4 regions of the Lactiplantibacillus sp. DA1 genome follow, and region 3 is predicted to be linked to each of the others. Evidence: predicted binding sites of a transcription regulator. Region 3 holds the regulator's gene; each other region holds the start of a gene.
What was found. The regulator LexA, encoded in region 3, represses DNA repair genes until DNA is damaged. The targets are predictions, from matches to a motif close to CNAACANNTGTTNG.
Positions count from the first base shown of each region.

Region 1: a site for LexA is predicted at 6,492-6,505, ahead of RXV91_RS11805 (ATP-dependent DNA helicase). Genes of this name have one in related genera too.
Region 2: a site for LexA is predicted at 5,368-5,381, ahead of RXV91_RS08180 (replication-associated recombination protein A). Genes of this name have one in related genera too.
Region 4: a site for LexA is predicted at 3,841-3,854, ahead of RXV91_RS14235 (Y-family DNA polymerase). Genes of this name have one in related genera too.

Region 1 covers NZ_JAWHTQ010000007.1:69,417-77,566, reverse strand. Annotated here, with positions in the region: gene RXV91_RS11825 (LysM domain-containing protein) at 1,035-1,664, opposite strand; gene RXV91_RS11820 (glycine cleavage system protein H) at 2,069-2,443, opposite strand; gene RXV91_RS11815 (sce7725 family protein) at 2,455-3,372, opposite strand; gene RXV91_RS11810 (hypothetical protein) at 3,369-4,085, opposite strand; gene RXV91_RS11805 (ATP-dependent DNA helicase) at 4,085-6,454, opposite strand; gene RXV91_RS11800 (hypothetical protein) at 6,987-7,352, opposite strand; gene RXV91_RS11795 (acetate kinase) at 7,538-8,150, shown strand, end outside.
Region 2 covers NZ_JAWHTQ010000004.1:226,169-234,318, forward strand. Annotated here, with positions in the region: gene RXV91_RS08150 (nucleotidyltransferase) at 1-554, shown strand, start outside; gene RXV91_RS08155 (DUF177 domain-containing protein) at 679-1,233, shown strand; gene rpmF (50S ribosomal protein L32) at 1,293-1,472, shown strand; gene RXV91_RS08165 (PepSY domain-containing protein) at 1,767-2,351, shown strand; gene RXV91_RS08170 (cation transporter) at 2,477-3,451, opposite strand; gene gndA (NADP-dependent phosphogluconate dehydrogenase) at 3,822-5,258, shown strand; gene RXV91_RS08180 (replication-associated recombination protein A) at 5,427-6,773, shown strand; gene RXV91_RS08185 (response regulator transcription factor) at 6,964-7,650, shown strand; gene RXV91_RS08190 (HAMP domain-containing histidine kinase) at 7,650-8,150, shown strand, end outside.
Region 3 covers NZ_JAWHTQ010000002.1:338,814-346,963, reverse strand. Annotated here, with positions in the region: gene RXV91_RS04245 (hypothetical protein) at 278-670, opposite strand; gene RXV91_RS04240 (hypothetical protein) at 835-1,227, shown strand; gene RXV91_RS04235 (hydroxymethylglutaryl-CoA synthase) at 1,263-2,432, shown strand; gene RXV91_RS04230 (hypothetical protein) at 2,479-3,108, opposite strand; gene RXV91_RS04225 (DNA alkylation repair protein) at 3,208-3,861, shown strand; gene lexA (transcriptional repressor LexA) at 3,962-4,594, opposite strand; gene RXV91_RS04215 (DUF896 domain-containing protein) at 4,728-4,985, shown strand; gene RXV91_RS04210 (YneF family protein) at 5,083-5,319, shown strand; gene RXV91_RS04205 (1-acyl-sn-glycerol-3-phosphate acyltransferase) at 5,381-6,016, opposite strand; gene RXV91_RS04200 (tRNA1(Val) (adenine(37)-N6)-methyltransferase) at 6,129-6,884, shown strand; gene RXV91_RS04195 (GIY-YIG nuclease family protein) at 6,871-7,176, shown strand; gene RXV91_RS04190 (D-2-hydroxyacid dehydrogenase) at 7,261-8,150, shown strand, end outside.
Region 4 covers NZ_JAWHTQ010000009.1:164,541-172,690, reverse strand. Annotated here, with positions in the region: gene RXV91_RS14245 (LPXTG cell wall anchor domain-containing protein) at 1-186, opposite strand, end outside; gene RXV91_RS14240 (GH25 family lysozyme) at 806-3,784, shown strand; gene RXV91_RS14235 (Y-family DNA polymerase) at 3,899-5,200, shown strand; gene RXV91_RS14230 (acetyl-CoA carboxylase) at 5,193-5,513, shown strand; gene RXV91_RS14225 (hypothetical protein) at 5,506-5,892, shown strand; gene RXV91_RS14220 (glycoside hydrolase family 1 protein) at 6,366-7,751, opposite strand; gene RXV91_RS14215 (ROK family protein) at 7,763-8,150, opposite strand, start outside.

The DNA of each region.
Region 1 (8,150 bases), on a different contig from region 3:
TTTACTATTGGTCAAGCAGTTGATGTCTCAACCAATCAACAGTGACTAGTATAACTAGTGAGTGTTGCAGTGCAATAATCAGAACATTACGTTTTTAGGGGGTGCTTGTAATATAAGGCCGTTTTTGTAATGAATTGTAATATTTGAGCTGAATTTCATGTAAAATAGCGCTATCAATACTGATTAACTAGTTAGAACATCAATAGCGCCAATGATTAAATCGAGAAACTAATGATGAAAACAGTTGGCTTTGTTCTAGAAAATTAGTGAATTCAGATTGATTTATGAAAAGTAAACGTGATTGTCGACAATTTTAAAGATCTAAGTAGTGGATTTATATTTATTGATTCATCCTTAGATTCAGTTAAAGTAACGATTGAACAGCAATTTTTACTAATTAATTGGCTTTTTCGATTAAGTTGACCATTTGTTGAATTAGACTGATGACCTGGCCGATTTATGAAAGGGGCTGTTAATTAATTACTATTATAGTAGGTTTGTATCCAAAATAGTCTGCGATGATTATTGCGGCATCGTGGTTTTAAGTGATAAGAACTGAACTAATCCTAGTTGCTGTTGAGTGTTTGTTGTTGAGCAGTAAGTAATTACTCTTCCGTAGTGGGCTGTTGAATGGAGCAGGCGCATCATTAGACGGCCGGTCTGGCAATTAACGTCGTTTTCTGAAGTATCTCGATTATGATTGGGCTATTCAGACGATGCTTAACGGTACCTACTTGTTGAGTAACGTTCACTAGTATTAGATGGAGACGGCCAGTTGTGTATCGGAATAATGGGTTTATTAAGTTGTGGGTTAGGATTGACCGCTAATCCATGTTAACAATGATGTCATTATATAGTAGTTTTGAACTCAAGTGGTGCTTGATGGCAAAAACGAGTACGGAAGAATTGACCTGTGGCACGTAGGTAGCGCCAGTAACCTTGGAAAAGCAAAACGCGTAGATTACTCAAGTTGTTTTGAGTAATCTACGCGTTTTGGAATTTTATCCAGTTAATTATTAATTTAAAGTAGCTTTTTAGTACCAGCCGTTAGCCAACCAGTGACTTTTAGCATTGCTCCATGAACCGTAACGTGAAGAAACGTAACTGTTTGCAACCCGTTCTTGGTTGGCGGCGGAGTAATCACCGTTTAAGTATGAAGCACTTAATTGGTATTTACCGATGTATTGACCATTACGAGCGGAGTATGAACCGCCAGATTCTTTACCAGCAATCCAAGCCTTGGCAGCACTATCAGAACCGCTGTTACTGTAGTTTGATGTTGAACTAGTCGTTTGCGTCGTAGTCTTAGCAACAGGTGCACTGGTCTGGGCTTGACTTGATTGCGTCTGACTAGTTTGGTTTGATTGGGCTTGGCTAGTTTGGGTTGAAGCTTGCGTCGTGGTCGTTTGTTGCGTCGTTTGCGTTGAAGTGGTCGTGGTGCTATCACCATTAACTTCAAGTTGTTGACCAACTAAAATTAAGTTAACGTCCTTTAAATGGTTAGCTTGTTGGATTGCAGCAATCGTTGTATTGTTTTCAGCAGCGATAGCAGAAACCGTATCGCCAGATTTAACAGTTACCGTAGCAGCTTGGGCAGTCGCACCAATGGCAAAGAGACTAGCAGTAGCGGCAGCAGTTGATAATAAAGCATTCTTAATCTTCATTTATAATGTACACTCCTATTTTTTAGTCCGAATTTGGCTTGGCCCCGTGAATCTTCCAAGCGCTCAATGGTACCTAGTATAACTGGTGATTGTAACAGGAAAATAGCAGGAGTTTTACGAATTACACCGATTATTGTAATAAATGGGGTGTTTTGTAATCTTTTGTAATATAACGCGCCAGGTACTAATTTTTGAATCCGCTAATTAACAATATTTGAAGACAAAGAACGAGTCTGTTGGTCAACTTAACTAAATGTACTCATTACAAATAAAAGCCCATTATAATTAGGATTAGCGGCCATTGCTTTAATCGCTAAGCTGAGTTTGGTCAATTTATAAGTCGATTTAATGGTAATGTAAGCGTTTGTTTATTCGCTAGACGACTTACTTTTGGTAACTTAAAACTAGTCAGCCTTTAATTGGACTAACCAATTATCGGTTTGCTTGTTAGTAACGATCAGTGGTGGGGTGGCTTGTAAATCAGCATTGATCTTCTGAACGGTACCACTAAAGGGTGTTGGCAGTGTGTGCACACCATGGTCGTCTGTGAGAGTTACCAGAGTGTCCCCAGCCATGAGATGCTCGCCACTAGTTGGCAAGCTAATTTGACTAACTAGGACTAAGTTTTGCTGGCATTGCGTGCTTAGCCCTAGCAGTAGCCGTTGATGTGATTTGGTCTTTAACCAGACGTCACCGTATAACATCGGCGCATGTTGTTCTTCATAATCATGACGATAGAAATGGATCATTTGTTTCCAAGCCGATTCTTGTTTTGCCATCGTATTCTCCTCTAATTCAGTGTCAGTAGTCGGTGCATTAATTGAAAGTGGTGCATGATTGCTAGTTTTTTAATTGTCCCTAATCCTGGAAACTTAGTGCCTTCAGCATAGGCTAGTAGGGCGGTCAAAGCTGGGGTGCGATTTAGTCCTGTTAAGTGGGTGGGCGCCCAAGCTGTTAGCTTCGTGAGTGCTTCGAAAAATTTCTTTTTTTGACCGCGCATATTGTCATTACTATCTGAGACGAAATGATGGATGCGGAGGTTACCATTAACCGTAACATAAATAAGATGTAACGCAATTGCCCGTGACGGCATTCCGTGCTCAAAATACGGGCGGCCCATTAATGAATAGTCACCGAAGCCATCAAAGCCAACTGGTGATTGGTGCCAGTTGGCAGGTGCAAAGTAGGCGTCGACTAATTCCTGGTAATTCGCAACGTGCGCTGGTGTTGGCACGGGATCGGTCAATAAGATAGCACGGGTTGGTAATAGTTCGTGTAGTCGCGCCTCATCAGGAATCAGAATATGCCCGGTCTGACGCAAAGTGTTAGTGTGTTGGTAAGTTTTAAGCAACGGATAGTTAGGTGCTACTAGCAAGCTCGTCTGACCAAGACCAGTCGTCAGAAAATCGTGACTAAAATCAGCTGCAAGAATCGCTCCCGGATGGTAAAACGGATAGGGGCGCAGGTCTGGCAGTGGATGGAGTTTAACGGTATTGAGTCCGTAGACGCTTACTTGGGGATTGGCAATGATGCTAAACGGTTGTTGTGCCTCAATGAAAGCCTGAACGGTCTGTTGTAATTCCTTAGAATCACGGACTGGTTCAATAACTGGGATGATGTTGGGTCCTAATTGATTTTGTTCACACAAGGTTTTTAAGGCTAATAGATCATACATCCGGCCACGTAAGTAAGGGTAGTAGGTACTCATAATTGGTCACGCAAATCTGGCGCTGTTAATGCCTGGTATTTTAGTTTGAGCGCTTGATATTCTGCGTTACGAGCATCCAGTTCTGTTTGCAAGGCTGTTATAGCGTCACTTTGGATATCATCAATAAAGCGATCATATAAGTTTTGTTCTGGATTATAGACATCATAGCCAGTCCGACTCCGCTTGCGTAATTCTTTGAAGAGTTGGTCATCAGAATAAAGTTGTAATCCTTTTTTGACGCGTTTGGCTTTATCAACTTCGCGAAATAACGAGGCGATGAAGTGACTGATCAGGGGCGCCTGTTCGACTTGTAAATCCTGCCGCTGCGCTTTCTTAGCGACTGTCAAGAAGCCCGGTGTTCGTAACGGCCGAGGGGCGAGTTCCAGTGCCTGTTGATCGAAGGCACGGTAAATCAATACGCCTACGTGATCTGGGATTTCAGCTTGGACTTCTTGATAAAGTTGTTGTGGCAAGACAAAGTAATTGTAATGACCGATAAAGGAAAGCTTGGCTTTAGAATGAAAGTCAGCTTTAGTGACTTTTAATTCATAGCAACGCCATTCAATCTGGCCATCAGGGAGTTGTTGGTAGCTTAACGTATCAACAATCCCCTTATCAGCGGGCATCGCAACTTCTTCAACCACGTAGGCTCCCTGTTCCAGACAGTATTGGTAGAGCGTACTTTCAAGTTGCTTAGTTAATTTAGTCTTCATTAATGAGTCACCTCCGTTTGGTGCCAAAAGTTGGTAATGGTCGCTTCGAGCTGCGGCACTGATTGGATCGTCTGATAGTATTGCCAGTGTGCTGGGAATAACTCGGTGTAGCGCCGGCTGGCAAAACGTTGGTCTAATAACAGCACGATTCCGGTGTCCTTGGTGCTACGAATTAGGCGACCGGCTGCCTGTAGGACGTTGTTCATACCTGGTAGCTGATAAGCATAGGCAAATCCCAGGCCATTTTGATGGTCGTAGTAGTCCCGAATCAAGTTAGTTTCGGGATTGATCCCTGGCAAACCAACGCTAACGATGGCAACTCCGATTAAACGATCGCCACGTAAATCAATACCTTCAGAGAAGATGCCACCAAGCACGCAGAAGCCGAGTAAAGTTTGCGCTGGGGCTGACTGAAATTGATTTAAGAATGTTTCGCGGGCTGTTGCATCCATCGTCGAAGCTTGGGCGGTAGTTGCCACATCAGGATAGGCGGCTTCAAAGGCTGTTTTAATCTGCAAAAGGTAGCCATACGATGGGAAGAACACGAGGTAGTTGCCGCATTTAGCTGTCAACATGGCGTGTAAACTAGCAATAATTCGTGGAACGTTATGTTCCCGCTCATGATACGTCGTTTGAACGTACTGAGTAACGAGGATGGCCTGATGTTTTGGTGGGAATGGCGATGGCAGTTGGTAGGCCAAACTATTGGCTTCACCACCGAGCACCCGCTGGTAATATGCCATGGGGGTCAGCGTTGCAGAGAAAAGGACGGCGCCACTACCCAGTTCTAGGGAACGGTTAAGAAAGTCACTTGGATCAAGGCAGAGTTCCTTGATCGTCAAGTGATGACCGTCAAGGACGAAGCGAGTCTGGTAGCTGCCATCATATAGGTCGCCAATTTTAACAAAGGTCAGACAGGCGAAGAAATAGTCACGGACGGCGTCAAGCAGTGGCCCCGGCTTTTGTTGCGCCAACCAGTCGGTCACAAATTCATTAAATGTTCTGAGGGTGCGTAATAATTTGTCCGGGGGATCAGGTAGCACCTGTTCCGTCACTTGGTCATCAATCAAGGTTTTACTGATGCGCGTAAAACTACGCCGGACTTTCTTGAGTTCGCGTTGTAAGTCGTCACTCGGCTGACTTTTATCGGGCTTGGCCAATTTTAGCAACGCACTGATTGGCTGGTCACTAACGACCGCAGAATACATATCACGGGAGCGACTAACAAGGTTGTGGACTTCATCGACAAGAAAGAAGTTGTCGTCATCACTTTCGCTAAAGAACCGTTGTAAATAGACTAATGGGTCAAAAAGATAGTTGTAATCGCAAATAATCACATCACAGAAAAGCGATGTATCAAGGGAAAATTCAAACGGATCGACAGTATGTTTGCGAGCATACTGTTCAATAATGGGACGAGTAATTTGGTCTTCATGGGTCAACAGATCCTTGAGTGCTGGTTTAAGTCGGTCGTAGTAGCCAATCATATAAGGATTATCTTCTGGAAGTACATCTTGTTCCTCAGGAAACCGAATCTGATCCTTGGCAGTTAGCGTAATGCTTTTCAGTTTGAGTCCGTCATGACTCATTAGCGTGACCGCTTCTTCAGCAACGTGGCGCGTACTTTGCTTAGCGGTCAGGTAAAAGAGGCGCTCAATCACGTCTTCGCCCATTGCTTTGATGGCCGGAAATAGCGTTGAAATTGTTTTCCCCGTCCCAGTTGGTGCTTCGACAAAGAGGCGTTTTTGTAATCGAATGGTCTTATAAACAGCGCCAGCCAATTCATGTTGGCCCGGTCGAAAAGCTGGAAACGGAAATGGCAAGTCTTCAATAGAAGCGTTTCGTTGCCGTCGCAAATCAGCCCGTAGTGTTAGCCAATATTCATATTCTGTAATTAAGTCCTGAAAGAAGGCGTCTAGTTCGGCGCGGTGAAGAACTTGCTGAGTTTTAGTGATTTTTTTATTGATAACTTGAAAATAAGTCAGCTGTAAAGTAACTTGATCGAGGTCAGGGTGCTCTTGTAGTAAGAGGTAACCGTAGACTTTAATTTGGCCCCAGTAAAGAGTCTGTGTATTGGTGCTTAAGTCTTCAAAGGCTTGATCAGAAGTTTTGATTTCTTCGATCAAAGCGCCGTCATCGTTTAATTGAATACCATCTGCCCGACCAGCAATAATATAATCGGTGGCATTCATCGTGACGACTTTTTTTAGGTAAACTTCGCTATCATAGTCTTCGCCACGACTACTCTGGAGTTGCCGGTGAATATTGGCACCATTTAACGCGGTGTTCTGACTATTTTTTACTTCATTTAAGTCGCCTTGTCGCAAGACGAATTCTACCAGTTGTCGAATCCCAATCTTAGTTGCCATCGGAGCATCCCTTCTGAATTTAGTCGTTTCCTATTATAAAACATCTGTTCGGCTTTGTCTTCTGTTGATTGGTAAAGCTGGGTTTGACTCTGTTGTGTGGACATGAATGGTGGTTAAATCGTGCAAAAGTTGATCACCGTCAGCCATTCGAATATTATCCCAATTGGAAGGCGTTTCTGCCAGTGCTCAGCGGTGAAATTCCACTTAGCGAGCGTTATTGGTTTAGTTAGTGGAAAACCAGTATTTGAGACGTGGGTTTCGGCTTAAAACTGTGTTAAAGTACCCAGCAATTAGCGGAAATGCCTGGAGGTCGGCATAGGACAAACCAATTAAGCATGTTTACACTAATCCGCATTTCTTTCAGCGAATCTCAGCTGGTTGTTTTTGACTTTGAAAGTTAACACAACTTAACACTAATTCATCCTTGAATTGAAAGTTCAACGAAAAAAGCATCGCGACAAAGACGTTGATGCCTGTTGCGATGCTTAGATTAATGATTTTGGTTTAGAAGAAAGTCTATCAGACTGGGCAGCTAATCGTACCAGTGACTGTGATGTTGGCGAATCGTCTTACGGAGACTGAAACCATAACTGACGATACTGGCGGTGATGATGGCTGCGAGGACTGCTAGTAACCATGAACCAGCCGTGCTGAAGTAGGTGGCATAACCAAGGCTGAGACTGGCTAATAAGATTACTGGAATCAAGATCTTAACAGGGGCTGGATGTAAGAAGACGACACCAGCAAGCCAGAGGGCCGCAGCCGTGACCATTGCATCAACACTAATTGGTGAACCGAAGCTAATACTGAGGGTGACGATGGCAAGGACAGTCCCCACGATTAGGAGGAGAGTGGCAAACCCGTTACTTAGGGACCAAGTAAATGCTTTTTTCATCATGATCGCCTCGCTTTCTATTACCCATATTATAGGACAATTCACGCTTATGAAAGAAATGATATGCTAATAATTAAGTTTGCAATGTTATGAAAATTGAAAGTTTGTGAATAAATCCTTGAAAGCGTATCCACGATTAGTTAAACTGACATTAGGCACACTTGATGATGGATGGAGGAAAAATAGTCATGGCAAAAATATTAGCAATTAATGCTGGCAGTTCAACTTTAAAATGGAAGCTTTTCAGTGTTCCCGAAGAAACGGTAATCGCATCGGGAATGGTTGATCGGCTGGGATTGTCAGATTCCGTTTTTACAATTAAGAAAGCGGACGGTAGTAAGTATTCTGAAACAAAGGACAAAATTGACGCAAAAGAAGCCGCCGCGATGGTTCTAACACGGTTGAAGAGCGATAACATTGTGACCCACCTTAGTGAAATCACCGGGGTTGGCCATCGGGTCGTTGCGGGTGGCGAAGATTTTAAAGATTCCGTCATTATTACGCCACAAACTTTGAAAAAAATCAAAGATTTATCTGAGTATGCGCCGCTACATAATCCAACGCAGGCTTATTATATTGAAGTATTCCGTGATTTATTACCAAAAGCGACTCAAGTAGCCGTGTTCGACACTTCGCTGTATGCGGAGATGCCTAAAGTTAATTACCTATATAGTATTCCTTACGATTATTATGAGAAGTTTGGCGCGCGGAAGTATGGGGCACATGGCACAAGTCACCGTTACGTTGCCAACCGAACGGCCCAATTATTAGGCAAACCGCTTGACTCACTTAAATTAGTGA
Region 2 (8,150 bases), on a different contig from region 3:
CCGCTTTTGATCAGAATTGGGGCAGTCTCAAATCAGTGGTTCCCACGGATACGTTGACTGCCTTGACGACGCAGCGCTTGCAGCGGTGGGCTGACTTTTGGCCTTTCTTACAATATCAATTGCTAACAGTTGATATTGCTCACAGTGGTCAGTATGATCAGATGGCGGAAGGCTTGGAGTACCGGATGCAAGCAATGGCGCAACGGGCGACGTCTTTTGATGATTTTATTCATCAGGTGAAGTCTAAGCGGTATACGTACACGCGGCTGCAGCGGGTTGCGACGGCCGCGTTGTTGCAATTAACTCAGGCGGAAGTCCAAGCGGCCCAAGCCCATAATTATTTGCGTGTTCTAGGATTTACCCCTAAAGGTCAGGCTTACTTACATCAAGTCAAAAAACAGTTACCATTACCGTTATACACAAAAATCAATCAAAAACTGCGACAACATGCGCTGAATCTGGACTACCGGGCCGGTCGCGTTTACCAATTAATTAATGGGCAGTCCCAAGATTTGTATCGCCAACCGTGGCAATTACCGGCAATTATTGGTTGACCGAGGCGGACTTTCCTGATATGGTTAGGTCTATTGGCGGGCATTTTGGCCTGTCAAGGAAAAAACATTGACAAAGGATTTTTACACAGGTATAATTTATCACGTTGCATTAGGAGGTTTTTAAATGAAATGGTCACTTTCACAACTTAAAACGTACCGTGAAACGCCACTTCAGTTTGATGAAGCATTGGATTTAAAACACTCCTTGATGAGCCGTTATCCAGAAATCATCGATGTTAAGTCAGTTCATGCAACTGGTTTAGCTAGTTACGATAAGGATAATGTGTTGATCACTGCGAAGATTGACGCAATGTTAACGTTGCCGTCCAGTCGATCGCTGACGCCAGTGGATGTGCCATTGGCTTTTCAGATGACAGAATATTATGTTCCCCAGGGAACGGATCTCAGTCGTTTTGACGAGGAGACCGATACGGTAATTATTTTACCTGAAGATGATATTTTAGACTTTGATGTCGCTGTGGAGGATAATATTTTAATTCACATCCCCATGCAGATTCTTTCTGAAGCTGAGCAAGACGGGGCCCCAATGCCGACTGGTAAGGGCTGGGAAGTCCTCTCTGAGGATGACCAAGCGTTGCAAGCTGCAGAACTTAAAACTGTTGATCCGCGTTTAGCTAAGTTAAAAAACCTGTTCCCTGATCAGGAAGACAAGGATTAAGTTAGTTGAGCGTATCAAAAAACACATTATGTGAATTCACTTGAAGGAGGTGTAGGTTGATGGCTGTACCAGCAAGAAGAACATCTAAGATGCGTAAACGCAACCGTCGTGGTCATATTAAATTGGCTACACCAAATTTGGCACCATGCCCAAATTGTGGCGAATTACGTGTATCACACCGTGTTTGCCCAAGTTGTGGATATTACAACGGCAAGCAAGTCGTAAAAGTAAACAACTAAATTGTTAGTTGGTGAAAAGTTGCATTGCGGCCATGGCGCATGGAACTTTTCGTTACCAGAATACGATCTAAAAGTCCGCTTAGGCGGGCTTTTTTGTTGTCCTCACTAATGTCTTTGGTAGCACTATTCGCCGATTAACAAAGGTGGGTCCTTAATTGGCGTTGAGCATGGTTAAACTAGTTCTGTTTGTATATTGATTGCGACTAGAGGGCAGGCTTGCGTATACTAAAGCTATCAATATGCGAAGGGACACATGACAGCTTTTGCCAGGGCAGTGATGAGGAGGTTATGGAGATGACTATCAAAGGTTATGGACTTGGAATTATGCTACTGAGTGTTGTATTATTAGCCGGATGCACCTCAAATCAGTCTGCGAAAAATAATGAGAGCCGGCAACAATCGAGCAGCCAAAACAGTTCGGTCAAAAGTGTGACGGCTACGACCAAAATTTCGCTAACAGCGGCCATCAAAACCTTTCAGCAGCAATATCCAGATGCAAGTATCACGAGTATCGAGTTAGAAACTAAACTTGGCCGACCCGTCTATACACTAGAAGGGATTGGTGGTACTCAGGAACATGAACTACAGCTCAATGGTCGTACTGGAAAAGTAATCAGTAAAAAATCCGAGCAACTGGACCAAGAAGATCAAGCTGATCATAAGGCCAATCAACTGAATCTAAGTAAAGTGATTAGTCCTAGCAAGGCCGTCGCAATTGCGGTCCATGATCGAAACGGTGGCCACGCAACGGAACTCAAGTTAGATAAGGAGACCGGGATTACTTATTGGGAGGTTCAGGTTCGTCAGGGCCAACGGCAAGTTGACGTTAAGGTCGACGCTCATAAAGGTAGTATATTGGAAACAGAACATGATGATTAAGTTCAGGTGGGCAGTGTAAGCATGCGGCTGTGAAGCGTAATGCTGTGACATAAATTAATGGTAAAACGGGTGGTCTTAAATGAGACGGCCTTTTTTAGTAAGATGGGGCTTCATCGCTCGGCTGGTTAGTTATATTCAACGTTGTTGGTTGTGATCATCACATCGGTTTCCATCACGCCAAACTCTTGCCACATGATTTGATTAATAGTTTGAATGAGATGCGTGATTTCTATGGCAGTCATTTGCGATGGCACGCTGATTGTGACACGTAACATAATCAAATTGCCGTCATAATGGGCTTTGAGGAATATGACTTTACGGACGACACTTAAACTAGCAATTCGGTGTTGGTAACGATTTTCAAGGTAGGGGTCGAAATAGTCAACTAGGTTCAGACTGCTTTCACGGAAAATTTTGGAACCAGTGTTAAGAATGTATAACCCTAAGCCAATGCTGATGACGTTATCAAGCCAGCGGAGATGTAAGCTAACGGTGACTAGGATCGTGAGAATCGTTGTTAGGCTGGTCAGAGCATCGGTAAAAGTATCACGGCTTGCGGCGGTCAGGGCGGCATTGTTGAATTTACGACTCCAGTAATGATTGAAGCCCCATAAAATCAGTAACACAATAAAGGAGAAACTTGCGGCTAGACCAGCTATGGTTCCTGGGCTTTTTAATGGAGTATGGGTGGCAAACATCATAATACCTTTAATAATGATTTCGAGCCCAATAGCTGCCATAATGGTGCCAGCAAGTAAATTGAAAATGGTCTCAAAACGAAAGCGGGATTGCTGAATTCGGGGCCCTAATTGGTACTGCTCTTTGAGAGCGATAGGGGCGCCAAACAGATCGTTATCGTGAGTTCGACTAGCGATAAACAATCCGGTCATGAGTAAGCCAGTCGAAAAAATTCCTGACAGATTATTGAAAGCATCCGCTCGTAAGGCTTGTGAGTGGCCCCAGTGGGCACCTAGGAGCTCAATGATAAATAGGCCTAAGTAAACGGCCACGTTGCCCCAAAGATGGTGACGGGCCGTTTTGAGCGAGATAACCATGGGGTGTTCAATTTGATGCCAGTTAGGTGGTGTATTGTTGGGCATGGTTGGCTCCTCCTTACAGGTCTTGACGCAAATATCATGAACTAGTTGCTAGGCGTAGCGATACTAATGTTTCTTAAAGTATGGCTACAGCGTTGTGGCGGACGAACAAAATAACAGCAAGATCCGCATCATTAAACGACGATAGAAATTAGTAAGCATCATTTTAACGCCAGCGTAGCATGGTTTGTTAAGGATTACCAGATGTCATGATTTGAAAGGAAAGTGGCTTTTTGAATATTACTGTGAAAATTAATTTCTTCCTTAATCGAATGTTATGAAATTAATTTTATTATTTGCGATCATTTACTTTATTAACTGCATTTTTTTTGGTACGATAGTTGCGTAATAAAATTTGGGAGGCAATAAACTAATGAGTAATGAAAAACCACAAATTGGTGTCATTGGGATGGCCGTCATGGGTAAAAACCTGGCGTTGAACATCGAAAGCCGCGGCTACAAGGTTGCGATTTTTAATCGGACCGGTGCTAAAACTGAAAAGGTCGTTAAGGACCATGCTGATAAACAATTAGTACCAAGTTATAAGATTGAAGATTTCGTGGCATCACTTGAAACGCCACGTCGGATTATCATGATGGTTAAGGCTGGAAAACCAACTGATGCCGTGATTGATGAATTATTACCATTATTGGATAAGGGTGATGTCTTAATTGATGGTGGCAACACCAACTTTAATGACACGATGGCCCGTAACGCTCGGTTAGACAAATCCGGTATCAACTTTATCGGCATGGGCGTTTCTGGTGGTGAATTAGGTGCCTTACAAGGACCTTCATTGATGCCTGGTGGTCAAAAGGAAGCTTACGATTTAGTTGCCCCAATCTTAGAAAAGATTTCCGCAAAAGCGCCTCAAGACGGGGCACCTTGTGTCACTTACATCGGCCCTAACGGTGCTGGTCACTATGTTAAGATGGTTCACAATGGGATCGAATATGGTGATGAAGAGTTAATCGATGAATCATACAATATTATGCGTAACGTGGCTGGTTTATCCGTTGATGAAATGGCTGACATTTTCACTGACTGGAACAAGGGCGAATTAAGTAGCTACTTGATTGAAATTACCGCTGACATTTTGTCACGTAAGGATGATTTAGGCGATGATAAGACTAAGCCGATCGTTGACATGATTTTGGATCGTGGGAATAACAAGGGGACTGGTAAGTGGAGTTCCGAAGATGCCTTGAACGTCCAAGTGCCACAATCAGTTATCACGGAAGCAGTCTATGCCCGTTATATCTCGATGATGAAGAACGAACGGGTCGCTGCTTCTAAGCAGTTAGCTGGTCCAACTGCCGATGTTGAATTACCAGCCAAAGAAGAATTGGTTGAAAAGATTCGGCAAGCACTCTACTTCAGTAAAATCATGAGTTATGCTCAAGGCTTTGAACAACTCCGTTTTGCTTCCGAACATTACGGCTGGGACTTGAAGTTTGGTGAACTTGCTCAGATCTGGCGTGCCGGCTGCATTATCCGGGCACAATTCTTACAAAACATCACGGATGCTTTCGATAAGAAACCAGACTTAAATAACTTATTAATGGACGACTACTTCACTGATATCGCCGCTAAGTACCAACAATCAACACGTGAAGTACTTAGTTTAGCCATCCAAGCGGGCGTGCCAGTGCCTTCATTTAGTGCCGCATTGTCATACTACGATTCATATCGGGCCGAAGTTTTACCTGCTAACTTGTTACAAGCACAACGGGATTACTTTGGTGCCCACACGTATGAACGGACTGACCGTGAAGGCTTGTTCCATTACAGTTGGTACGAAGAACAATAAAACAATTTTGAGCTGAATAACTGTGACTGATGACGATGTTCGCCGTTAGTCACAGTTTTTTTGTGCTGAAGTTGGGTTGACCTATGATTAGCGGTGATTTAAGTGGATTAGAACGTACGTTTGCGTTAAGATTAAAAGTAACGAACAAACGCGAAAGTGGGGGTTGCTATGCGACAAGAATCATTATTTAATCCGGATAAGGCTAGTAGTCCGTTGGCGTACCGAGTCCGACCAGTGACGTTAGCTGGCTTTGAAGGTCAAGATCACTTGCTTGGTCCGGGTAAATTATTGCGACAATTAATTGCTGAAGATCAGTTACCGTCCTTGATCTTCTGGGGACCGCCGGGTGTCGGCAAGACGACGCTAGCCGAAATTATTGCGCAACAGACACAATCACACTTTATTACTTTCAGCGCGGTTACTAGTGGTATCAAAGAGATCCGCCAAATCATGGATGAAGCGGAAGCCAACCGTGATTTCGGTGAGAAGACGATTGTGTTTATTGACGAAATTCATCGGTTCAATAAAGCCCAACAGGATGCATTTTTGCCCTACGTTGAACGTGGGAGTATTACCTTGATCGGAGCGACAACGGAAAATCCGTCGTTTGAGATTAACGCAGCGTTACTATCACGATGCAAGGTACTGGTACTAAAGACATTGACGGTCGCTGATTTGGAAGCAGTCTTGCAAGGGGCGTTGCATAATCCGAATGGGTTTCCCAATCTGGAGATTACGTTGCAACCAGATACGTTACGACTAATTGCGGAATTTGCCAATGGCGATGCTCGCATGGCACTCAACACTTTGGAAATGGCGGTCTTAAATGGTGATCGGGATGGTACCCGTGTCACGGTCACCGCAGCGGGACTATCGCAATTGATCAATACAAAGTCGTTGCGTTACGATAAGCATGGCGAGGAGCATTATAATATTATTTCTGCATTACACAAGTCGATGCGCAATAGTGACGTGGATGCGGCGATCTATTGGTTGATGCGAATGCTTGCTGGCGGTGAAGATCCCTTGTATATTGCACGACGTTTGATTCGTTTTGCCAGTGAAGATGTTGGTTTGGCTGATCGGCAGGCCTTGCCATTGACGGTGGCAGTATTTCAAGCCTGTCAACTGATTGGTATGCCTGAATGTGATGTGAATTTGACGGAAGCCGTGACTTATCTAGCACTGGCTCCGAAATCAAATGCACTATATGCAGCCAAATCGGCAGCTCAGTCAGATATCAAAGCAACGGGAAATTTACCGGTACCGTTACAAATTCGTAATGCACCGACAAAATTAATGAAAGATTTAGGTTATGGTTCTGATTACCAATATGCACACGATACGGCTGATAAATTAACTACCATGACAACGATGCCACCAGAGTTAAGTCAGCATCGTTATTATGAACCAACTAGCCAGGGACAGGAGAAAGCCTGGCAACAGCGCTTAGCTACCATTCGACAGTGGCACCACCAACATCCACAATCGAAACCGACCGATGACGAGACTTAAAGATTGCAATTCAATGAGAATTCACTAAAATTAGATTTGGGTGAGGAACAGACACTGGTTGAGGTGTAGGAAATTCAGTGTTTTCATGTTAAAATAACGTGTTGTACTAGCTTAAGGCAGATTAGTGAGAATCAATCACTATTTTGTACGGTTTTTAGATAAGTTGAATATTAGGAGTGACTAAAAGTAAATGAGTCGAATATTAATTATTGAGGATGAAAAAAACCTCGCACGCTTCGTTGAATTAGAGTTAAAACACGAAGGCTATGATATTCAAGTCGAATATAACGGCCGCAAGGGGTTAGACGCAGCGTTAGCTGAAGATTTTGATGCTATCCTATTAGACCTAATGTTACCAGAACTAAATGGTTTGGAAGTATGTCGGCGGGTGCGTGAAGTTAAGAACACGCCAATTATCATGATGACGGCCCGTGACTCTGTGATTGATCGAGTTTCCGGCTTGGATCATGGGGCAGATGATTACATTGTTAAGCCATTTGCTATCGAAGAATTACTGGCACGCTTACGGGCGTTATTGCGGCGGATCGACTTGGAAAGTGAGCAACAGAGTACTAAACAAACGACCGTCACTTATAAAGATTTGACGATTGAAAAGGAAAACTTAGTCGTTAAACGCGGCGACGAAGTCATCAACTTGACGAAGCGTGAATATGAACTGTTATTAACTTTAATGGAGAATATTAACGTAGTCTTAGCACGGGATGTCTTGTTAAACAAGGTTTGGGGTTATGAGTCAGAAGTTGAAACGAATGTCGTTGATGTTTATATTCGTTATTTACGGAATAAGATTGACCGACCAGGTGAAAAGAGTTACATCCAAACTGTTCGTGGGACTGGATACGTGATTCGTTCTTAATGACTAACGTCAATATTAATAAGGTGACGCCCAAACCACGGCGCCGTTGGTCATTAAAATGGAAATGGGCGCTCGGAACCGCAATTGGGTCCGCGCTCATTTTTATTTGTTTTTCATTATTGGTTTATAAGAGCTTCACGAATCTCTTATTGCACCAAGAACAACGGAACGTGGCGAGTGCTGTCACGACGGTTCAACAATCGTTGCGAACAGAGTCTAAGGGTCTGACAATCAAATCAGTTGCCGCTAAGTTGCAACCAGAGGCGAGTGTCGAGCCAGCGACTAGTATGAGTGAACGCAAGCATGGTGTGTTGCAAAGCAAGATTTTTTCAGATTCTGACTTAACGGCTTTATCGCGTACTAATTTGGCCATTACAGTCTATGATCCACATGGAAACACATTATACTTATCACGGAAGGATGCTCATGAGTTTTCTAAGAGTAAAGCCCGACAAGTCGAGGTGGTTGGGCATGGTGGTGATGCTGAATTAGTTGGGCGG
Region 3 (8,150 bases):
GATAACTAGTCAATTAAGACACTAGTAAACACTGCTGTGGCTCAATTTCATATTGCGTGACTTTACTATAATGAGATGACACTTAAGAATTTCAAGTTGACAGCAGTACGCAAAAAAGCATTTGTATGGAACTTTGTAAAAAGAAGACCATAGGGAAGTTGTAAATTGATGGAACGAGCGCTGCTTTGTCATGAAAGTACTTGACCAGCTAGCGGGTTACTTTTCGAATATGACAGTTCAGCTAGCCGAATGGAACTGCCGAATCTTAAGCATTAATCTAGTCGTTGGCAGCCGTCACTAAGTTGGCCGCATGTATTGAATCAATCCGGTAGATCGTGATGGTGATACTTGCCAAGTTACCATTGAGTGTGCCTAAAATTGTCAGTGGTGAGACAGAGTCGCCAATCCGGACTTGCCAATCACAGCTGATTTGATAGTCGAGTGTGTCGATACGAAGTTCAAAGCGCTGTCCATTGAGTGCTCTAAGGAAGATACTGGATGATGACAAGCTAATGACATCTCCATCGAGTGGGGCGTTAATCACAGTGTCTGTTGGTTGCATGGTAAGTAGGCCTATTTGTTGTGGGTGAGCGGCTGCGGGGAGGTCCTGATAAATGCCTGCGACTGGAGCTTGAAGTTTAGTCTGATCATGATGACGTAAAAACCACATATTAACGCACTCCTTACTTAAATAATTGATTTAACTACTGTTATTTAAACTCAGCATAGATTATGGAACCCGTCCCAGGTCAAGCAATTGTTTGCAATGTTTTTATGTCAAAATGATATAATAGTTGAGAAATCTTAAGATGATTCACGAATGAGGTGATCCAAGTGGATTTTGTCGATTTGACACCGATCGCATTAACACATACGCCACTGGGAACACGCGGACAGACTCCGCGCAGTCATAATTGGCAATTGGATTGGCAAAAACTGGCCTGTTTGATCGAAGATAATCACGATGTCATAGCACAGGTCGAAGCGGGGTTAGCAGAGGACTGGTTAAATACGCATGGCACCATATGGGACAGCACTCAGGGTTATCACCGTTATCCAAATGATCAGCGGGAGTTTGATGACACTGTCTTTTGGGCAGCCTCAACTTGGGCAACACCTGCAATCGTCGTTACTTTTCATAATGAACTCAGCCGTGCATTCAGTTGTTGTCGGCTTGGATCTGATCCAGACTTTCATTACTTGGGACCACTTGGAAATGGAGATTAACTCGTTATTGTTATTAACAAATTGGAGGGAAATAAGTGAAAGTTGGCATCGATAAGTTGCACTTTGCAACGTCACATTTATACGTTGATATGGCTGAGTTGGCGGTAGCGCGTCAAGCTGAGCCCGATAAATATTTGATTGGTATCGGTCAGTCTAAGATGGCAGTGATTCCACCTAGTCAAGATGCAGTTACGCTCGCGGCGAATGCTGCCGCACCAATGCTAACGGCTGAAGATATTGCCGCCATTGATTTGTTAGTTGTTGGAACCGAATCGGGTGTTGATAATTCGAAAGCAAGTGCCATATACGTGGCTAAATTGTTGGGGTTGAACCGGCGCGTCCGCACGATTGAAATGAAGGAAGCATGTTATGCTGCGACTGCTGGCGTTCAGTTGGCCCAGGATCACATTCGGATTCATCCTGATAAGAAGGCCCTAGTTATTGGTAGCGATGTGGCTCGTTATGGGTTGAACACGCCGGGAGAACCGACTCAGGGTGGCGGGGCGGTCGCCATGTTAATTAGCGTTGATCCTCAGGTGTTGTCATTGGGGACTACAACTAGTTTACTTAGTGCCGATGTAATGGATTTCTGGCGCCCGTTGTACCATACAGAAGCCCTAGTTGACGGTAAATACTCATCTAATATTTATATTGACTATTTCCAAGATGTTTTTAAAGATTACTTGAAAACAACGCACACACGTCCAGAAGCGATGACGGCATTGGCCTTTCATTTGCCATATACAAAAATGGGACTTAAGGCACTTCGGAGCGTTTTGCCACTAGTCGATGATGACCAGCAAAAACGCTGGCTGGCTCATTTTGAGCATGCGCGTCAGTTAAACCGGCAAGTGGGCAACTTGTATACTGGGTCACTCTATTTAAGCTTATTATCGCAATTATTAACAGATCCGCAGTTACAGCCGGGCGACCAATTAGGACTATTCAGTTATGGTTCTGGTGCAGAGGGGGAGTTTTATACTGGTGAACTCCAGCCTGATTATCAATTGGGCTTAGACTCTGGCTTACCGCAACGTTTAGCCCGTCGTCGACGAGTCAGTGTCGCGGAATATGAGACATTATTTAATCAGCAACTGCAATGGCAAGCTGAAGATCAGGTTGTGTCAGTTGCGGATGATCCACACCGCTTTGTGCTAACTGGACAAAAAACTGAGCAACGTCAATACCTGGATCGCGAGGCTTAATAAAAAAGCACTTGATATTAGCAAAATTGCTAGGCAAGTGCTTTTGTTATTTGAAATTATTAGTGATGATTTGGCCATCTTTAACACTAAGTAAGGTTTTATCAGTTGTATCTGGCTGTAGCAGTTGAATGGTATAACCAGCCGCTAGATTCTTTTTAAGTGACTTAGATAAGGACTTGAAGTTTGACGTAATTGTCGTGATGGCTTTTTGATTTTGTGACGGATATGACTTGATTGTCTTTAAAGATTTGACGTATTTTTTGCCGGTTGGGGTGATCGTATAAGTTTTGGTTGCTTTCGTAAATGCGACCGTCCCGATTGACTGATAGTTCGCTTGCAGCTGTTTAAGAATGTTTTCTTCGTTTAACTTAGTCGTTGCTGCAGCTTGTTTAGCGCTACCTTCGTTGAAAATAACCTGTGAGGAACTTAAGCTCGTCGATTTTGATTTGCTAGTACTTGTACTAGTTTTAGCACTTGATGCTGCTTTGCTGGTAGTGTGCTGTGACTGGTTGTAAGGCCAATACGGTAGTTTGATAACAGCATAAATAGTGACCACAGCGCTTAAGACTGTTATGAACGTTAGAAATTTCCAACCACCACCGGTTTGACGTGCATAAATCACGGAAAATAAAGCTAATAGAAAAACAATCAAGCCCATAATGGCTAGGAACAACATGTAACCAACTCCCAATGTTTGAAATAATATAATTATTATACCATTGAACTATTGGCTGTTTGACACCGAATTAAAATATTTTGAAAATGAGGGGACAAAATGACTAATTTGCTGACGACACCACCACTTTTTTTACCTAGTCATCTTGAAAATCAGGCACCGATGGCTAAGTACATGCGTGACCAGTTTCAATTTCTGGGGGTTAAAAGTCCGGAGCGTAGGGAACTGTTTCGACCGATTCGTCAGGCGAGTCACCAACTAACGGTACACCAGTTACAACACTGGCTAGTTTTTTATTATCAACAACCTTATCGCGAGTATCAGTACGTGGCAATTGACCTTGCGCGGGCCAATCTGCGCCGACTAACACCGGCTCAGTATCAATGGTGTCAGCAGCAACTTACGGTGACGCCGTGGTGGGATAGTGTTGATGCGTGGCGTAAAGTACTAGCAACGTACATTCTGAAGCACGGTTGCTTAGAACAAGCGGGGCCAGTGTACTTGCGCGCTACTGACAAATGGGTTCGGCGAGTGGGGATTACGTTACAGTTAGGTTGGCAGCAACAAACCAATGTTCAGTATTTACGGACGGCCATTTTAAGCAATCAATGCGATGAAGATTTCTTTATTCAAAAGGCGATTGGTTGGGCGTTACGCGATTACAGTAAGACTGATCCGGCATGGGTCCGTGAATTTCTGGCAACGACGACTTTGTCACGGCTTGCTCAATGTGAAGGGCAAAAATATTTATAGCGCATGTCTATAAATATTGCGCTACGCGGGAAATAAGCGAGTAAGGACCGTGACAATAAAAAAAGATGACGGCTAAGGTCATCTTTTTGATCATTAATACTTATTGAAAAAGCATGTCGCGGTATAAACCAACAACTTTACCTAGGACGGAGACGTTGTTCAGAATAATTGGTGCCATCGTATCATTCTCGGGTTGGAGGCGGTAATGATCGGCTTCTTTGAAGAAACGTTTGCACGTCGCTTCATTTTCATCGGTCATCGCAATAATGATGTCGCCGTTGTCAGCTGAGCTTTGACGACGGACAATAACTTGATCACCATTCATGATGCCGATATTGATCATACTTTCGCCTCGAATCGTTAGCATGAATAGATCACCACCGAATGATTCTAATTCCTTAGGGATCGGGAAGTAGTCTGTGGCTTCCTGGACCGCTAAGATGGGTTGCCCAGCGGTTACGGTTCCGAGGACTGGAATTTGATGCGGGGTGGTTTCGACTCCCAAGGCTTCGAAGCCAGCGGGCGTTACTTCAATGGCGCGGGGCTTGGTGGGGTCTTTTTGAATGTAACCCTTCTTTTCAAGTCGTGAAATATGGCCGTGAACGGTTGAAGTCGAAGATAAGTCAACGGCTTCCCCAATTTCACGAACAGTTGGCGGATATCCTTTTTCATTGACGCGTTCATAAATAAAACGAAGAACGGCCATTTGTTTGCTTTCCGATGTTTTACTCATCTTGGCACCTCATTTATTATTTTCATTATTGGTTAAACCAATTGTAGCATAGCGTTTCACAGCTTTCAAACAAATGTTCGGTTGACAAACGCTATTAATTGATTTACGGTCTGTTTTCGTGTATATTGCATTGATGAAAGGGGCTGCTACTTTGATTTCAAAAGAATTGCTTGCTCGGATCAATGAGTTAGCTCATAAGGCGAAAGCCGAGGGCCTCACCGAGTTGGAAGAAGCGGAACGGCAAGAGTTACGGCAAAAATACTTGCAGGAATTTCGGGCCGGGTTCCGGCAACAAGTTGAGATGCTGCAAGTCTATGATAAAGATGGTAAAGAGGTTACGCCCGAAAAGGTTCGCCAGGTACAACGTGATCGTGGCCTGCGGGATGATTAACCGATTTCAGGAAAATTTGTCAACTGACAAATTTTCCTTTTCTTTTATTATTAATTTGTGTAGACTAGTTTAATGAAGACTGTAATAAGGGAGGGGAATGACTGTGTCTACTGGAATTTGGATTTTAATCGTCGTTATCGGCGTATTAGTTGGGTTAACTGGTGGCTTCTTTGGTGCCCGGCATTATATGCAAAACTATTTGAAGCAAAATCCACCTATTAGTGAAGAAATGCTTCGGAGCATGATGATGCAAATGGGTCAACGCCCATCCGAAAAGAAATTGCACCAGATGTTAAATTCAATGAAAGCTGCTTCTAAAAACGATAGTAAGTAGTGTTGATAATAAAAAAGTGCCGGTTCGCAATCGCGATTACCGACACTTTTTTATTGTATGATTAGCGCTTAGAATTAGTTGTTGCGGGATCGATGTATTTGAATGTTGGATCAATTTGGTGATCCAGCTGGTCAAAAGCACTGAGCATTTTAGTCTCAATTTGTTTCTGGCCGGCATCATCTAGTTTAAGTTTTCGATCGATGTAGATGGGTTCCCCAAAACGGACAGTGACGCGTTGTCGGCTGAAGAGCTGTTTGAAGGTCAATGGTCCTTGGTAAACAGTTGGGACGAGGGGTACGCCAGCCATTTTTGCAATAACTATCGCGCCACCCTTGAGTTCTTGTGAGTGTCGCGTTCCTGAAGGGTACATAATTAGTGAGAGTTTTCCGCTTCGCAAGAATTTGACAGGGGTCTTGATCGCGGAGGGTCCAGGATGTTGGCGGTTGACAGGAAAAGCATTGGCATGGACGAGAATGAACCGCAAAACAGGGTTTTTAAATAATTCTTCCTTAGCCATAAAACTAAACTTCATTGGACTACCGGCTAAGGCATAATATAGAGGATCAAACCATGTTCGGTGTGGGCCGACTAAGATGTAGGCGCCCTCAGGAAGGTTGGCACGTCCTTGATAGCGGGGCCGACCGTTAATTATGGTGATGATCAGTCGGACTAGTCCGCGCATAAAAGAATAAAACATCACGATCTTCCTTTCGTTTACTAACTGCTCACAGTATGACGAAATTTGGCAAATTCTGCAAGTTAATTGTATGATAGCTTTGCGATGATTTTAATGGAGGGGGTGGCCGAGTATGGCTGACGTCACGTTACACGCTGATGAGCGTATTGATCAATTATATAGTAAAGATATTCAAATTATTCAGAGTTCTCAAGTGTTTGCATTTTCACTAGATGCCGTTTTACTGGGGAACTTTGCGCAAGTTGCGAAGGGGATTAACAGTCAGATCGTGGATCTCTGTGCTGGTAATGGCGCCGTGGGATTGTTTGCCAGCGCCAAGACTCGCGGTCATATTACAGCCGTAGAAATTCAACCACGGTTGGCGGACATGGCACAACGAAGTGTTATCTTGAATAATTTAACACAACAGATGACGGTTCTAAACGAAGACTTACTGACAATCACGCAACAATTACCGAAAGATTCGGTGGACACGGTCCTATGTAATCCACCATATTTTAAAGATCAGCCCCAAAGTGTTAAAAATCCTAATCCACATCTGGCAATTGCGCGTCATGAATTATCGGCCAATTTAGATCAGATTTTGGCTGTGAGTAGTGATTTACTAAAAATGAATGGTAAGGCTTATTTCGTTCACCGTCCTGAGCGGCTGGACGATTTATTCATCGCAATGGCTAGGAATCGGTTAGCACCCAAACGCATTCGGTTTGTGCATCCTAAGGCCGGGCGAGAAGCCAACATGGTGTTAATTGAAATGATCAAAGATGGCAAGGCCAATGGCGTTCGGATTATGCCGCCGCTTGTGGTATATCAAGATAATGGTGAGTATGGAGAAGAGGTGCACACGCTACTTTATGGCAAAGGTTGATAAGACGGTTACGGTCGACGCCGCAACGAAAAAATATTATTTTTATGTATTGTTATGTGCTGACCAGTCGTTGTACGGTGGTTTTACAGATAACTTACAACGCCGGTTAGCAACACATAACGCTGGCAAAGGTGCTAAGTACACACGTGTAAAATCACGGCGCCCCTTGCAATTAATTTATCATGAAACTTTCAATGACAAATCAAGTGCGTTGAAGGCCGAATACGCCTTTAAACACCAATCGAGAGCTGCCAAGCTAAATTACTTGTCAGCTCACGATGTAAAAATTTAGCGAAGTTTTCACAATTAATGATTCTATTTCTGGCATTTACTGTTATAATATTTACTGTATCAATATATAGGAGGAATTTTTGTAATGAAAATTATTGCATATGCTGTACGTGATGACGAACGTCCATTCTTCGATACTTGGATGAAAGAAAACCCAGATGTTGAAGTTAAATTAGTTCCAGAATTACTTACTGAAGACAACGTTGACTTAGCTAAGGGCTTCGACGGTGCCGATGTATACCAACAAAAGGACTATACTGCTGAAGTATTAAACAAGTTAGCCGACGAAGGGGTTAAGAACATCTCTCTTCGTAACGTTGGTGTTGATAACTTGGACGTTCCTACTGTTAAAGCGCGTGGCTTAAACATTTCTAACGTGCCTGCATACTCACCAAATGCGATTGCTGAATTATCAGTAACGCAATTGATGCAATTATTACGCCAAACTCCATTGTTCAACAAGAAGTTAGCTAAGCAAGACTTCCGTTGGGCTCCAGATATTGCCAAGGAATTAAATACCATGACTGTTGGTGTTATTGGTACTGGTCGGATTGGCCGTGCTGCCATCGATATTTTCAAAGGCTTCGGCGCTAAGGTTATCGGTTACGATGTTTACCGGAATGCTGAACTTGAAAAGGAAGGCATGTACGTTGACACCTTGGACGAATTATACGCCCAAGCTGATGTGATTACGTTACACGTTCCTGCATTGAAGGATAACTACCACATGTTGAATGCGGATGCCTTCAGTAAGATGAAAGATGGTGCCTACATCTTGAACTTTGCTCGTGGGACGCTCATCGACTCAGAAGACTTGATCAAAGCCTTAGACAGTGGCAAAGTTGCCGGTGCCGCTCTTGATACGTATGAATACGAAACTAAGATCTTTAACAAGGATCTTGAAGGTCAAACGATTGATGACAAGGTCTTCATGAACTTGTTCAACCGCGACAACGTTTTGATTACACCACATAC
Region 4 (8,150 bases), on a different contig from region 3:
TGAAGGTTGTTTTCCGATGGATTCAGGTCGTCTCTGAGGCTCTTCTTTTGACACAAAGCTAATTCTAGTGGTTCCTACTGCATAATTATCTGCATAAACTGGCATAAATATGCTTAAAACAAAAAGCATTACTAAAACACTAGATATAATTTCATATTTTAAATTTAACTTCTTATGTTTTAACATACTTTTCCTCCCTTGATTAAATGTTGAAACAAAAAATAACATCTCAACTGATCAGTAATTTAAGCTATTGGTATGAAAGATATTATTTAAATATGGCAAATTATTGTTATTAATTTCCATCTATATAGGAAGCTCACATTCTATGATTCAAATTTGACCGAAACAAAAAATTTATAATGTTTCTCCCAATTACCATATTATACGACCTAAAACCGTTTTGAAACTTTTTTAATTTTTTTTTCGCAATCCAAACTTTTCAAAATATTTATAATGAATATACAACCAAAATAACGGTAATTTCATAAATCATCATTATCAATATTTTTTCAATTAACAAATTGTCAGTATTAACGCCCTTATGAAAAACATTATTAATAGCTGTTTATTTTATCATTAATAAATATGTCTGAATCTATAATTCGTGGCCAATATACTATAACTATCCCAAACAATCCGCATAATTATTTCAAATTTCGCTCTAAGAGTATAGTATAACCTGTAGTAACCCATGTTATTATAATAACTATAAATAATTTATCATATGATTGATAAAATTTATTTTACAATGCATTACCATGTCGCAATTACTATCATTTATCAAAACTAAAAGGACGGTACTATGAATTTCAAAACACATAACCACATTAATGCTAAAACAACAAAAAGATTTAAACTGTACAAATCAGGTAAACTGTGGCTTGTTGCTGGAGTGACTTTTTGTGCATTTGTTGGTAGCGCAATCATCAACGATCAAATTGCGCGCGCTGACACAGTAACTGTAGCTAAAACAGCAAACATGGTCACACGGACAACCGTCAGTGCTGATTCAAAAACAAGCAATGATTCTGCTTCATCAGATACAGTTTCCACTACGGCTAACAAGGTCGCTAATACTGCTTCAAATATCGCTCACCAACCAAATAGTGCAACACCCAACTTAAATACTAGTCAAGCAGCAACCGCTACCTCAAGTACAACCACCAAGGCTGCTTCGAGTATCCTCAGTCAAGCGGACAGCGAAACTGCCAACTCAAACACTAGTCAAGCAGTAACTGCTACCTCAAGCGCTGCTACCGAGGCTGTTTCGAGTGCCGCCAACCAAACGGGCCAAAAAGTAAGCTCCAGTAATAACAAAAGCCATGAGGCAACAGCTCACACAACTAGTGCTGCCTCTGGTTCTATTAACCAAGTAAGTAGCACAGCAATCAAATCAGCAGCAAGTACCGAGAATACCAACAAGGCCACATCAGTTGCTTCAAATGCAGTAAAGCACCAAGCAACCACGACCAAAAAAGCTGACGTTAACTTAACTACGGTGACAGCAAGCACTCCAGAAACGGACGTCTGGACTATTGGAGATACCACCAGACCACGTGTTGACGTGGTCGACGTTGCATCATATCAAAGTGCAATGACACAATCTGACTACAACAAATTGAAAGCAGCTGGCGTCAAAACAGTCATCATTAAAACGACCGAAGGCACTGGTTATACCAATCCAGTGGCCTTAGCTCAAGCCAAGATGGCTAATGCCGCCGGTCTAAATGTTGATTTCTACCACTACGCAACATTTAATACGGCCGATACCGCCCAAAAGGAAGCAACTAATATGGCTAACTTCCTAGTTAAAAATAACGTTTCCAAAAAAGTATTATTGTTTGCCGACATGGAAGATATCAAGACATATACAGTAAATGCTACAGCTAACCTTAATACTTTCTGGTCTGTATTGAATGCGCTTGGTTATACGAATCATGGGGTTTACACCTCAAACACATACTTATACCGTGATGCCGTCATTAAAACGGTTGGGCAATCGCGCGTCTGGCGAGCTCAGTATCCATATACGCCTTCTGCCAATAACCTCTGGAATACAGATGACGGCGCTTGGCAATTCTCAAGCACCGCCCTCTTACCATCAGGCTCCGACTATACTGGATATATTGATGTTAGTATCTGTTATAACGGGTTAACCGAAGATAGCGCAGGTACCAATACTTTCTCAACCCTCAATGAATTTGTAAACCAATATCACTGGGAAGGAAATAAGCTATACTTCTATGGCAGTAATGGTCAACCAATCACTGGCTTCCGGCATTACGGGAATAATAAGCTCGAATACTATGGGTCAGATCACGCTCAATATCGCAACCGTTACTTAACTGCCGCCAATAACCAGTTATATTACTTTGGTAGTAACGGCGATGCCATTACCGGCTTACGACACTATGGCCACAATAAACTAGAATACTATGGTACAGACCATGTTCAATATCGCAACCGTTATGCTACTGTTGATAACAATAAGCTTTATTACTTTGGGAGTAATGGTGACGCCATTTCCGGTCTGCGGCACTATGGCAATAACAAGCTCGAATACTATGGAAACGATCATGTCCAATATCGTAACCGTTACTACACTGCCGCTAAAAATAAGCTTTATTACTTTGCGGGCAACGGTGATGCCATTACTGGACTGCGACACTATGGTAATAACAAGTTAGAATTTTACGGCACAGATCATATCCAATACCGCAACCGTTACTACACCGCTGCTAACAATAAGCTTTATTACTTTGGGGGCAACGGCGATGCCATTACTGGCTTACGACACTATGGTAACCACAAGCTCGAATACTATGGTGCAGACCATGTCCAATATCGCAATCGTTATGCCACCGTCAATAATCAGTTGTACTACTTCGGCAGTAACGGAGACGCGATAACCGGCTTGCGTCATTACGGCAATAATAAGCTCGAATACTATGGTGCAGACCATGTCCAATACCGCAATCGTTACTACACCGCCGCTAAAAATAAACTTTATTACTTTGGGGGCAACGGCGATGCCATTACCGGACTACGGCACTATGGTAATAACAAGTTAGAATTTTACGGCACGGATTACATTCAATATCGTAACCGTTACGCCACTGTCGGTAACCACCGTTATTACTTCGGCAGCAATGGTGATGCTGTATCAACTAATCAACCACAAACCGAAGCAGATATTATCGGTTCCATGCGTGTTGCTCAAAAAGCGCAACAAATCGTGACCGTCGTTCAGAATGGCGGATCAACAGCAACCTTAAAGTTATGGCAAAAACAAGGTAACACTTGGCGCAACCTTTTAACTTCCTCAAGTCGTATCGGCAATGGAGGCATCGGGAACTCTCACGAAGGAAGTAGCACAACTCCTAAGGGTGTTTATCATCTTAGCTTTGCTTTTGGAAAAGGTGCCACTGCTCGAACTGCCGGCATGGGTTATCGCCAAATCAAGTCAAACTCTTATTGGATTGAGGACCAAAACGATCGCCAATATAATACCTGGCAAAATCGTAGTTGGGCGAACAATAAGAATGAACATTTGATTGACTACACAAAAGCAGCACCTCATAACCAATATGAGCTAGCAGTTGTTATGGATAATCACGGACAGAATAATGGTTCTGGCTTCTTTATCCACGTTAAGAACCAATGGCCAACTGAGGGCTGTGTCTCAATTAACTTAAGTGATATGCGCACTCTAGTCAGTCACTTGGGCACCAAAGCATACGTTGTTGATGTTCAAAACCAATCACAACTTAAAAACTATTAAGATGAAACTTGGATTGTTTATTTTTAAAATAGCAATCCAAGTTTTTCAGCAATTAAAGAACATGCGTTCCCTTTTTGTGGTAGAATAAACGTAAATAATCAGGAAGGTGAGGCCATGTTTTTTGACCACGAACCACGGGGTGTCTTTTTTTTAATTGACAATAAAAGCTTTTATGCTAGCTGCGAAGCCGTTCAACGCGGCCTAAACCCGCTCAAAGTACCTTTAGTTGTACTGAGCGAAGCAGAAAATACAAACGGCGGCTTAATTTTAGCCACTTCTCCGGAAGCTAAGAAATTGTTTCATTTACAAGCCAACGTTTCCCGTCAGCGAGATTTGCCGCAAGATCCACGTTTAATGGTTGTACCACCGCGAATGAACCTTTACATTGAACGCAACCTGCAAATCAACCAAATTTTTGCTAAATTTACTTCAGAATCTGAAGTGTGGCCCTACTCGATTGATGAGAGCATTCTTGATATGACTCATTCTTGGCAATTATTCGGCTCATCGCCACGAGCAGTCGCTAGACTTATTCAAAAGACCATCAGGCATCAATTAGGTCTCTACACCACTGTAGGCATCGGTGATAATCCAGTTCAAGCTAAACTAGCCTTAGATAATTACGCCAAGTACAATCACGAATTGATTGGTGAAATTCATTATGAAACCGTGCCAGAAAAAATCTGGCCAATTACAGAATTAACTGACATTTGGGGGATTGGTCCACGTATGGCTAAACGTTTGAACCGCTTACAAATTCACAACATGTACGAGCTTGCGCATACCAATCCATACCTTCTAAAACAAAACTTAGGCGTCATTGGTAGCCAAATTTTTGCCACCGCCTGGGGGGTTGACCGCTCCCAGTTGACTGAACCAATCAAAACTAAGGAAGCCAGCTTAGGTAACTCACAAGTCCTACCGCGTGACTACTTGACACAAGGTGAGATAGAAACTGTCATCAAAGAAATTGGTGAACAAGTCGCGGCTCGACTCAGACACCACCATAAATTAGCAGGCTGCTTATCTTTAAATATTGGGTTCTCATATGCAGCTGCTGAAGCTGACGGCCGTAATGGGTTTCATCATGCCATTAGAATAGATCCTACTAACGACAATCGTATTTTAACGCAGCAATTACTCTGGTTGTTCCGGAGAAACTGGGACGGCCAAGCTGTACGTAATATCGCGGTTTACAGTAGTAGGCTAAGTTCAGACACTGGACAGCAGCTCGATTTATTCAGCCAGCCTACTCAGCAAATTAGACATAACCAACTAAATCAAGTCATTGATGATATTCATCAACGATTTGGCTTCACTAAATTAGTTTACGCTACTAGCCTATTACACGGCGGTACGGCAATTAACCGTGCTTCCTTAGTTGGTGGCCATAATGGAGGAAATAGCTATGAATAGAGATTTGGATATTATCCTTGGTCGTTTATCATTGTTATTCAAACGCACAACTAAAACACGTTACTGGATTGTGATTGCCAATGACCCTTATGATCACTCATATAACGTCTTTTTTAATAGCCAGCGTGCCAATGAACGGTTGAGGTCAGTACCGCTGCATAAGCTAAGCAATTATACCTTAACCAACCTAGAAAACTTAGTTGAAGCTTTGCATCAACAAGTTAAATTTACCATTGAATATATTGGCTTTACTGGGCTTCTCTGGCCTAGAAGTCAAACGATAATACAAAGGAAGCGCATGAAGCTTGAATGACAGAAAATTTGATATGGATACTGTGAACCGCTTCTTCGAATACGATTATCACAATCGCGGCATGGTTAAATGGCAAGGCTTCTATCTGTCTGATCACACAGCAGCATTAGATAAGCTAAAAACAAAAAATGCAATAAGTTACCCAGCCAAAAATCCGCAATCATTGAGCGAGATTAGCAGCATTCTGACTATCGCTCATTTTAAGAATCAGACGGTTAGCCTTCAACTAAATACAGTTGATCAAAACAACCAACACTTGCCTACCATTACAACACGAATACTTGGTTATAATGCAGCAACTGTTATTATTTCAGATCGTCAGTTTATCAATATGAACAATATTCGACATGTAGAATTAACTAAAAATAGCGCAAACTAATGTCAAAGTTCAAACGCCAATTTGAGTCTCGATGACAATGTTAGTTTGCGCTATTTATTTTTCATGTCTGTAATACTTATACATACTACAGTGTCATCTAGTATTAGCATAGTAATTTCGCCTAATAATATATGAATCAAAAAAATCCCATCTCAACTTTATACATTACTAGTCTTATGGTTTGTCAACTCCGTTAATACCAGATTTTGCATACTCTATTTGACTGTATTTCATATTTATCCTATTTTTCATAAGCTAACAACATCACTCACTTTTATTTTGATTACAATAATTTTAATACCGAAATAAATACACTCTTGCCATATTCACTTCTTATCCCGTTCCAAAACTAAGTACCGGCGAGTAATTTTTCCTCGCCATGCTTATAAAAATACTTAGAATCAGGTTTAATAAACTTATACTCATTAGTATGCCTATCAAAACTAATTGAGAGAGACTCCACCTAGTTTAATTCAAAACCCATTCCGTTCCCCAAGCTCCGCAAACCACTTTGCCGACTTCTTTAACGTTTTAGTTTGCGTATGGATATCATTACGAATCAAGCCGTAACGATTATGGTAAGCATGATTCCATGACCAACAGTCAATACCACTCCAAACGAAGTAGCCCTGACAATTGGAGCCAGCCGCAATCCCTTTTGCTAAGGCAGTTAGGTGTTCCTTCATAAAATCGATGCGGTAGTCATCTTGAACGACGCCTTGTTTGTCCAGAAACCGTTCTTCACCAGCAACTCCCATACCGTTTTCAGAGATCATCCACGGAATGTTACCATAATTTTTTTGAATATTGCGCGCAATATCAGTCATCGCCTGTGGGTAAATCTCCCAGCCCCGATCAACGTTCATCATTCGACCTGGCATATCGTATTCCTTGAAGTAAATATCAGGCATCCACGGTTGCAAACTCTTTGGGCTGATATCTGGTCGCTGAACACGGAAGGGGTGATAGTAATTAACACCCAAACAGTCAACGGGATTAGCAGCGATAATTGCCAATTCAGTTGGGGTCGCATCCCATAGTACCCCATCCATTGTGAGTCGCTCGACCAACTTTTCTGGAAAATGTCCTAACACCGCTGGATCTAAGAATAGGTTATTGGACCACAACTCAGCAAATTCCGCAGCCGCCAAATCAGCTGGATCATCTGACGCGGCATACGCTGGCGTCAAATTCAAAATAATTCCAATCTGTTGTTCCGGTCGCACACAAAGTTCATGAAACCGAGCAACCGTTTTAGCTGATGCCAAATTCATGTTATAGGCGACCTGTACTGCTTTAGGGCCATTAATCACCTGCGGATAATGCCAGCCATACAAATATTGACCATCAACAACGACTTTAGGTTCATTGAATGTATACCAATGGTCGACCCGATCCCCAAATAACTTAAAGCACTGTTCAGCAAACTTAACAAATAATTCAACCATGTGCTTGGACTCCCATCCATGATATTTATCATAGAGTGCCACCGGTAAGTCAAAGTGGTGCAAATTAATATACGGTGTAATGTGGTGAGCCAACATCGAATCAATCACGTGATTATAGAAGGCGACACCATCAGCATTTAAGCTTGCCGTTTCAAAGTCATCAATTAGCCGTGTCCATTGGATTGATGTCCGCAAACCTTGAACCCCCGCCTGTGCCATAAGTGCAAGGTCATGATCATAATCGTTATAAAAGTTCGACGCTGTATCTGGTCCCACACCAGCATCGAACTGTTCCGGTTCAGTTGCGAACCAGTAATCGAAGACATTTTGATGCTGCTTATGAAAATTACCTTCAGTCTGTGGACCTGACGTTGCTGCGCCCCAGACAAAGCCCTCTGGAAACTTTACCATGGTCCTACCCCCTAACGATTTTGAGATTGTTCGAAATCAACGACAGCCCCCCGCAAGTTCGCTTCGTCAGTGTACTGACAAATTGCTAGCGTTGGCTTTAATGTGGCAATTTCAACCTGCTTATAAATCGTCGTTAATGCGCGTTGAATGCCAGGAATCAAGTCGGGATTATTTGAAACCCCACCACCTAAAATGATTTTTTCCGGATCGAAACTATATTGAATATTAAAGATGCCTTGCGCTAAGGCCGCATACATCGCATCAATTTCATGACTCGCCGCTAAATCGCCAGATTCTGCTAGTTGATATAACTGCTGACCAGTCATTTTATCAGTTTGGCCTGTCGCTTGCTGATACCGGCGAATCGCATTCGGAACCGTTCCTAGTTCGCTCAGCGTC